Linked DNA regions of Thalassoroseus pseudoceratinae. The protein of the gene in region 2 interacts with the protein of the main gene of each other region in a pairwise test. Links are inferred from orthologs where the notes say so. Each region holds a gene or a part of one and is shown on either strand. Other genes may lie near its edges. The genes, in order: accC and ribD.

Region 1 (3,143 bases), on a different replicon or contig from region 2:
GGTCACCGGATTCGCGGTCTGCCATGCAAGAACGGCGAGCGCGGTCAACCAAATGGCCCCGAAAGCCACTGCCGCAAATAAGCAGCGGCGGTGTTTGATGTCGGTGACGGCATCGATCGTGACCACGTTGGTTTCAGCGGTAGAATCGGTTGTTTTCGGCGTGGCCCGACTTTCCGAGTTCACCGCTTGAACGCCTGGCTGGCGTCGATCCGATACCCCTGATCCAACGCAGTTTCAAAATCGTAGACATCGATGAAGTCTTCGATGCAGTCTTGTTCAGTCTTCCGCATTTCACCGCGATCGACCATTTCGAAAACCATCTTGCCGAAGTCTTCCGTGCACGTCACGCCCCAGCGTCGAAACACTGTGGTGGCCAAGCAACCGAACTCCAAGAGAGCCAACTCTCGTACACCTTCCAGCAATTCCTGGCCGGTGACGTGGGCATCGTCAGAGTCGTCGCTCGATTCCAGCCCGAGGTCGTCTTGGCGTTCGTCTTGAACATGACGGAGTGCCGAGAACAGAAACCGGTAGGCATTGTGATGGTAACGAAACCGTGCGGTCGCCTGGCGAGACTTACTGGTGGTGGGCATGGGCAGTTGTCTGAGTCAGGAGGATCAATGCATGATTGGTTCACAATCATGGAGGTCGCACAATCCATCGCGGGCCTCTGAGGTTCAGGATAACAAGTTTCCGACCTCTGGCAATCCGAGTCTCGATGTTGTTTGAAAAGAATTCCCGGACGTTTGTACGTCGAGGCAATCACCACATGCGAGGATCAGCGCAGACGAGTCTCGCCCGTTGTAAGTCTTTCCGCGGAATCCGAAGCGATTCCGCGAACACAAGCCCGTATTCTTCCGACTTGAACCGTCGCCCGATCAGCTCATCCAGGTGCGTTCGATAAACGTGGTATCGACCTGGAAATCGCTGAATGCGGAGTGATTGAAGATTTTCCGCAGTAGTGGAATGGTCGTCTTGATGCCTTCGATTTCGAATTCGTCGAGGGCACGACGCATGCAAGCAATGGATTCGGCTCGGCTCTCTCGGTGCACGATGAGTTTGCCGATCATCGAATCGTAGTACGGCGGGACGAAATATCCCTCGTGGACATGGGAATCAAACCGAACACCGGGCCCACCTGGCAAACGGAGTTTGGTGATTCGTCCTGGTGAGCCACGGAAGTCGTTGTCGGGATCTTCGGCATTGATCCGAACTTCGATAGCCGATCCGTTGCACTCGATATCACGTTGACGCAGGGACAATTCCTCACCGGCGGCCACTCGAATCTGCTGTTTGATTAGGTCGATTCCCGTGACTTGCTCCGTCACCGGGTGTTCGACTTGAATCCGGGCATTCACTTCGATGAAGTAATATTGGTTGTCTTGGTCGACGAGGAACTCGACGGTTCCCGCATTGTAGTAACCGGCCGTTTGAACCAACCGAACGGCGGACTTGCAGATATCTTGTCGGACGGCCAACGGCAGATTCGGTGCGGGTGATTCTTCAACGAGTTTTTGGTGCTTCCGCTGCAAGGAACAATCACGTTCCCAGAGGTGAACCGCATTCCCATGTTGGTCGGCCAGAATCTGGACTTCGACGTGACGCGGACGCTCGATGTATTTTTCGAGATAAACACCGGCGTTTTTGAACGCCTTTTCCGCTTCCTGTGCGGCTTGCTTCACACCGGCTTTCAAGCTGATATCGTTCCGGGCAACTCGCATGCCCTTCCCACCACCACCAGCGGTGGCTTTGATCAAGACCGGATAACCAATCCGCTCCGCCGTCTCCAATGCTTCTTGCTCAGTCGTCAGAAGGCCATCGCTACCCGGCACGGTGTGGACGTTCGCTGACTCCGCGATTTCCCGCGCGGTGACTTTATCACCAAGTTTGGCCATCGCTTCGTGCGGTGGTCCGATGAAGGCAATTTTGCAATCCCGGCAGACTTCCGCAAAGTGGGCATTCTCGGAAAGAAACCCGTACCCGGGGTGGATCGCCTGGACATTTCCGACCTCGGCGGCCGAAATGATCTGCTTGATGTTCAAGTAGCTGTCCGATGCGGACGCCGGGCCGATGCAATAAGCCTCGTTCGCCAAACTCAGATAGTGCGCGTCGCGATCGCCTTCACTGTAGACCGCAACGGTTTCGATGCCCATCTCACGACAGGCTCGAATGATTCGCAGGGCGATTTCGCCTCGGTTGGCCACCAAAATGCGTTGGAACATGATTTCTCGACGACGTCGGTCGCGGCTCTGGAATTTCGCGGACAGTCACAGGGTTACGGGGTGACTCGGAACAGGGGTGTTCCGTATTCGACAGCTTCGCCGTTCTCGACGAGAACCTCTGCGATGGTCCCGCTGAGGCCTGCTGGAATTTGATTGAACACCTTCATGGCTTCGATAAGACAAACCGTGGTATCCGGTTCGACCCGCGAGCCAACTTGCACGAACGGTGGGTCATCCGGTGAGGCAGCCGTGTAGAAGGTTCCGACGGCTTCCGCCTTGATGACCATGCCAGGTTTCGCCGGTTCGGCTTCCCCTGCTGCGGGCGCACTGGCTGCCGGTGTCGGTGCAGGTGCCGCTGGTGCGGGAGCTGGTGTTGCAAACGCAGCCGGTGTCGTCTGGTAGACCTCTTGCGGTCCCCGCTTGAGATGCCAGCGTTCTCGACCACGTCGGAGCGAAACTTCTGTCAGTTCGTGCTTTTCCATCATCTCGACCAACTCTCGGAGTTTATCGAGATCGAACGAACCGCTTTCCGAAGCCTGTGGCGAGTCGTTGTGCTCCTGATCCATTTTTCTGCCTCTTTGACTCTCGTTTTCCGCTGCCTGATGATTACAGAGCCACAACCGCCTCATCCCACTGTTTGGGAACGGACGTCAACACTTCGTAGCCGTCTTTCGTGACGAGTACGTCGTCTTCGATCCGCACTCCACCCCAGTGTGGGATGTAAATTCCCGGCTCAACGGTAATCACCATGCCCGGTTTTAATTCCGCTTTCTCAACCGGTGACATTCGCGGTGATTCATGGATGTCCAAGCCGATGCCGTGACCTAATCCATGACCAAACCGAGAACCAAAACCGGCGTTTTCGATCACATTTCGGGCTGCCGCGTCCACTTCGTGGCACGGGACTCCCGGTCGAATCGCTTC
Region 2 (3,262 bases):
CCGCGATGAACTCCAAGAGGAGAAAACCATTTCAGCGGCGATCACTCGTCAATGGTTGGAATTTTTCCAGAAGAACTCAGCAGACATGAAGCGATAACGCACCGGACTCGATTTGCAATCACCAGGATTTCACCAACCCTTTGATACCGGGAGACTGAACTGTGCTGAAACTGTTAACGTCATCACTCATCGCGAGTTGCCTGCTCGTCACGACTTTGAAGGCCGAAGACGAAAGCGAGTTACGACTCGTCGAATCACAACGCATTTGGGACCACGCTCCCCACAATGCGTTTACGGATTTAATTCGGTTTCAGGATCGCTGGTTCTGTGTGTTTCGAGAGGGGAAAGGTCACGTTTCGGCAGATGGAGCGTTGCGGGTCATCACTTCGGTGGATGGCAAGGATTGGAAATCGGCGGCGTTGGTCACTTCCGACGACTCCGACCTCCGCGATGCCAAAATTACGACCACTCCGGATGGGCGTTTGATGCTGTCTGGAGCGGAAGCCATGAACGACCCGAAAACCTACAAGCACCAATCGCTCGTTTGGTTCTCCGAGGACGGTCGAAACTGGAGCCAAGAATACGAAGTCGGCGATCACGACAACTGGCTTTGGCGAATCACTTGGCAAGATAACAAGGCGTACGGATTCGGTTACGGTTGTGGGAAGGGAGATCGCTGTTTGCGATTGTTCCGCAGTTCCGATGGAAAAACTTTCGACACGCTCATTGAGAAAGTGGCGGTCGAGGGAACTTACCCGAACGAAACGTCTGTCGTGTTCACACCCGACGACACCGGCTATTGCTTGTTGCGTCAGGATGGAAAACCGAACTCCGGTTACATTGGCAAATCGTCGCCACCGTACACCGAATGGGAGTGGAAATCGCTCAATAAGCGGATCGGCGGTCCGCACATGATTCGTCTTCCGGACGGTCGTTTTTTGGCGGCGGTTCGGTTGTATGACTCGCCGGTTCGGACGTCGATCTGTTGGCTCGATCCGGAAAATGCAAAACTCACAGAAGCTTTGAAACTTCCCTCCGGCGGCGACACCAGTTACGCCGGTCTCGCTTGGCATGACGACATGCTGTGGGTGAGTTATTACTCATCTCACGAGGGCAAAACGGCCATCTATCTGGCCAAGGTGGAAGTTGCTCCGAAGTAGAACCGCGAAGCCAGATCGAAACCGTGTCGGGGTTCAACGCACGACTCGTCCGCGAATGTAGACATCACTACCAAGCGGACGAACCACGGTTTCTTCGAGTTGCGGGGTTTGCGAGACGGTTTCCAACCCCAAACCGGCCAGTGGGGTGATGGCATCGGTTCCGCCGAGCAGTTTCGGAGCCACAAACACGTGGCATTCGTCGATGAGGTCATCATCGAAACATTGTCCCAGCAACTCACCGCCGCCTTCGACCAACACGTTCGTCATCTTCCTCCGACCCAGTTCCAAGAACAATTCCGGAAGTGAAACCTTCGGCGATGTGCCATCGGAATCGGCGGTCGTGGGCAACACAAGAACTTCGACACCGGCGGCTCGGAATTGTTCGATGCTCTCGGCCGATGCCCGTTCCGAAGTGGCGAGCAACACGGGATGCTCGCCAGCGGTTTGGACTAATTGACTGTCTAACGGCAATCGGCCCAGAGCATCGACGACGATGCGGGTTGCCGAGCGTGGTCCGGGCGGACGCGCGGTCAGTTGCGGATTGTCCGCGATGGCCGTGCCGATGCCGACCATAACGCCGTCCATTCGGCTTCGCAGATGATGCACCGTTCGCCGGGACAACTCGTTGGAAATCCACTGAGATTGCCCGGTTCGCGAGGCGATTTTTCCATCGAGCGTCATCGCCCATTTCGCATGGACGAACGGCAAACCGAGGCGGATCAATTTGGAGAACGGTGCAATCAGCGATTTTGCATCGTCTTCCAATACGCCAATCGTGACTTCGATATTCGCCGCTTCGAGGGCTCGAACACCGGCCCCGGCAGTATGAGGAGCGGGGTCGTGCGTGCCAATGACGACTCGCCGAATGCCTGCGTCGATCACAGCTTGAGCACACGGCGGCGTTTTTCCGTGATGATTGCACGGCTCCAGCGTGACGTACAACGTGGCTCCGCTGGCATCCGCGCCGGCTTGCTCGAGTGCGTGGACCTCGGCGTGGGATTCGCCAAACCGTTCGTGCCAACCCTCGCCGATGACTTCACCGTCGGCATTCACGACGACTGCACCGACTGCCGGATTCGGCTCGACCATGCCCAAGCCGCGAACGGCAAGCTCTAACGCCCACCGCATGGCTTCTTCGTGCGTGTCCAACCGTGCGACCATCAAAAATCCGTGCTGCGAAATTATCGTGATCAGGAAGATTCACGAATGTTGCGAGAAATGCAATCAACCTCGAATCGTTGATTGAGTGCCACCAGCTGCGTCAGTGACACCCAATATCATCAAACGTATCAACAACCAAACTCACCGACAAGAAGTTCCGACAAACAACTCGATCGGGTTACTCCTGATCGTAGCGGTTTCCGTCTCATGAGGCCAAAAAAACAACGTCTTTTTTTGGCCATCACGAACACAGAAGACCGGAATTCGATCTAATCTTCACCCGGCATCCAGAGCTTCCGGGTCGCGTTCTCCGGTGCTTGACTGGCGGAGTCTGGTGTCCACAGGCCGCCACTCGAAACTTGACCGCTCACGCCGCCAACTTCGACCCGCTCGGGAAGTTGCAACCCGTACGCTTCGAAGACCATTTGCACGTGTTCGGCCAACTGAGGAATTTTCTTGGCGTAACGATCGAGCAACTGTTGCGCGAACGGCATGAGTTCGGCGTCGGTCGGGTCTTCGACTCGGAGTGACAACTCACGGATTTCCCATCGCACGATCTGAGCGAAGGCGTCTTCCGTGGTGGCTGCGTGTTCTTTGCCTTGGCGAATCCAATCGAACGCCGCTTCCCGATCGTTGCGGTCGCGGGCGAGTTCGCACAGCGTGTACAACGCACGGTCCAAGTCCAGCGATCCTCGACAACTCTCCCGAGACAAAGCCTCGCGAAGCGTCATTTCGAGGAACTTGTTATGCCGCAGCAACAACGCACGGTTCAACACGTAGTTGAGTTGCGTATCGTCGAGTTGATCGATTGGTAGGCGATGCATTTTCATCACCGAGAACGAACCCAAGGGCAGGTCGTTGGTGACTTCGATCGGCTCGGATGCGGGAAGTTCCAGCCGTTGCATCATTTCCGGCACATCGAGAATGAACGCGTTGCGATC

The links.
Region 1: the proteins of ribD (region 2) and accC interact in binary tests that used the Escherichia coli proteins (3 or more experiments, as listed by UniProt). The link is inferred for Thalassoroseus pseudoceratinae from one-to-one orthologs.

What each region holds. Positions count from the first base shown.
Region 1 is NZ_JAALXT010000002.1:281,069-284,211, reverse strand. The notes cover bases 48-2,865. They hold accC (acetyl-CoA carboxylase biotin carboxylase subunit), read right to left. Parts: upstream 2,220-2,865; coding sequence 876-2,219; downstream 48-875. Other genes in these bases: G6R38_RS06745 (M24 family metallopeptidase), read right to left, coding at 2,826-2,865; accB (acetyl-CoA carboxylase biotin carboxyl carrier protein), read right to left, coding at 2,273-2,785; G6R38_RS06760 (Minf_1886 family protein), read right to left, coding at 180-590; G6R38_RS06765 (hypothetical protein), read right to left, coding at 48-183. Also shown: more of G6R38_RS06765, read right to left, coding at 1-47; more of G6R38_RS06745, read right to left, coding at 2,866-3,143. UniProt on the Escherichia coli protein: This protein is a component of the acetyl coenzyme A carboxylase complex; first, biotin carboxylase catalyzes the carboxylation of the carrier protein and then the transcarboxylase transfers the carboxyl group to form malonyl-CoA.
Region 2 is NZ_JAALXT010000007.1:399,134-402,395, forward strand. The notes cover bases 258-3,194. They hold ribD (bifunctional diaminohydroxyphosphoribosylaminopyrimidine deaminase/5-amino-6-(5-phosphoribosylamino)uracil reductase RibD), read right to left. Parts: upstream 2,322-3,194; coding sequence 1,194-2,321; downstream 258-1,193. Other genes in these bases: G6R38_RS24035 (sialidase family protein), read left to right, coding at 258-1,160; G6R38_RS24045 (SEC-C domain-containing protein), read right to left, coding at 2,591-3,194. Outside these bases: G6R38_RS24030 (glycoside hydrolase family 5 protein), read left to right, coding at 1-97; more of G6R38_RS24035, read left to right, coding at 162-257; more of G6R38_RS24045, read right to left, coding at 3,195-3,262. UniProt on the Escherichia coli protein: Converts 2,5-diamino-6-(ribosylamino)-4(3h)-pyrimidinone 5'-phosphate into 5-amino-6-(ribosylamino)-2,4(1h,3h)-pyrimidinedione 5'-phosphate.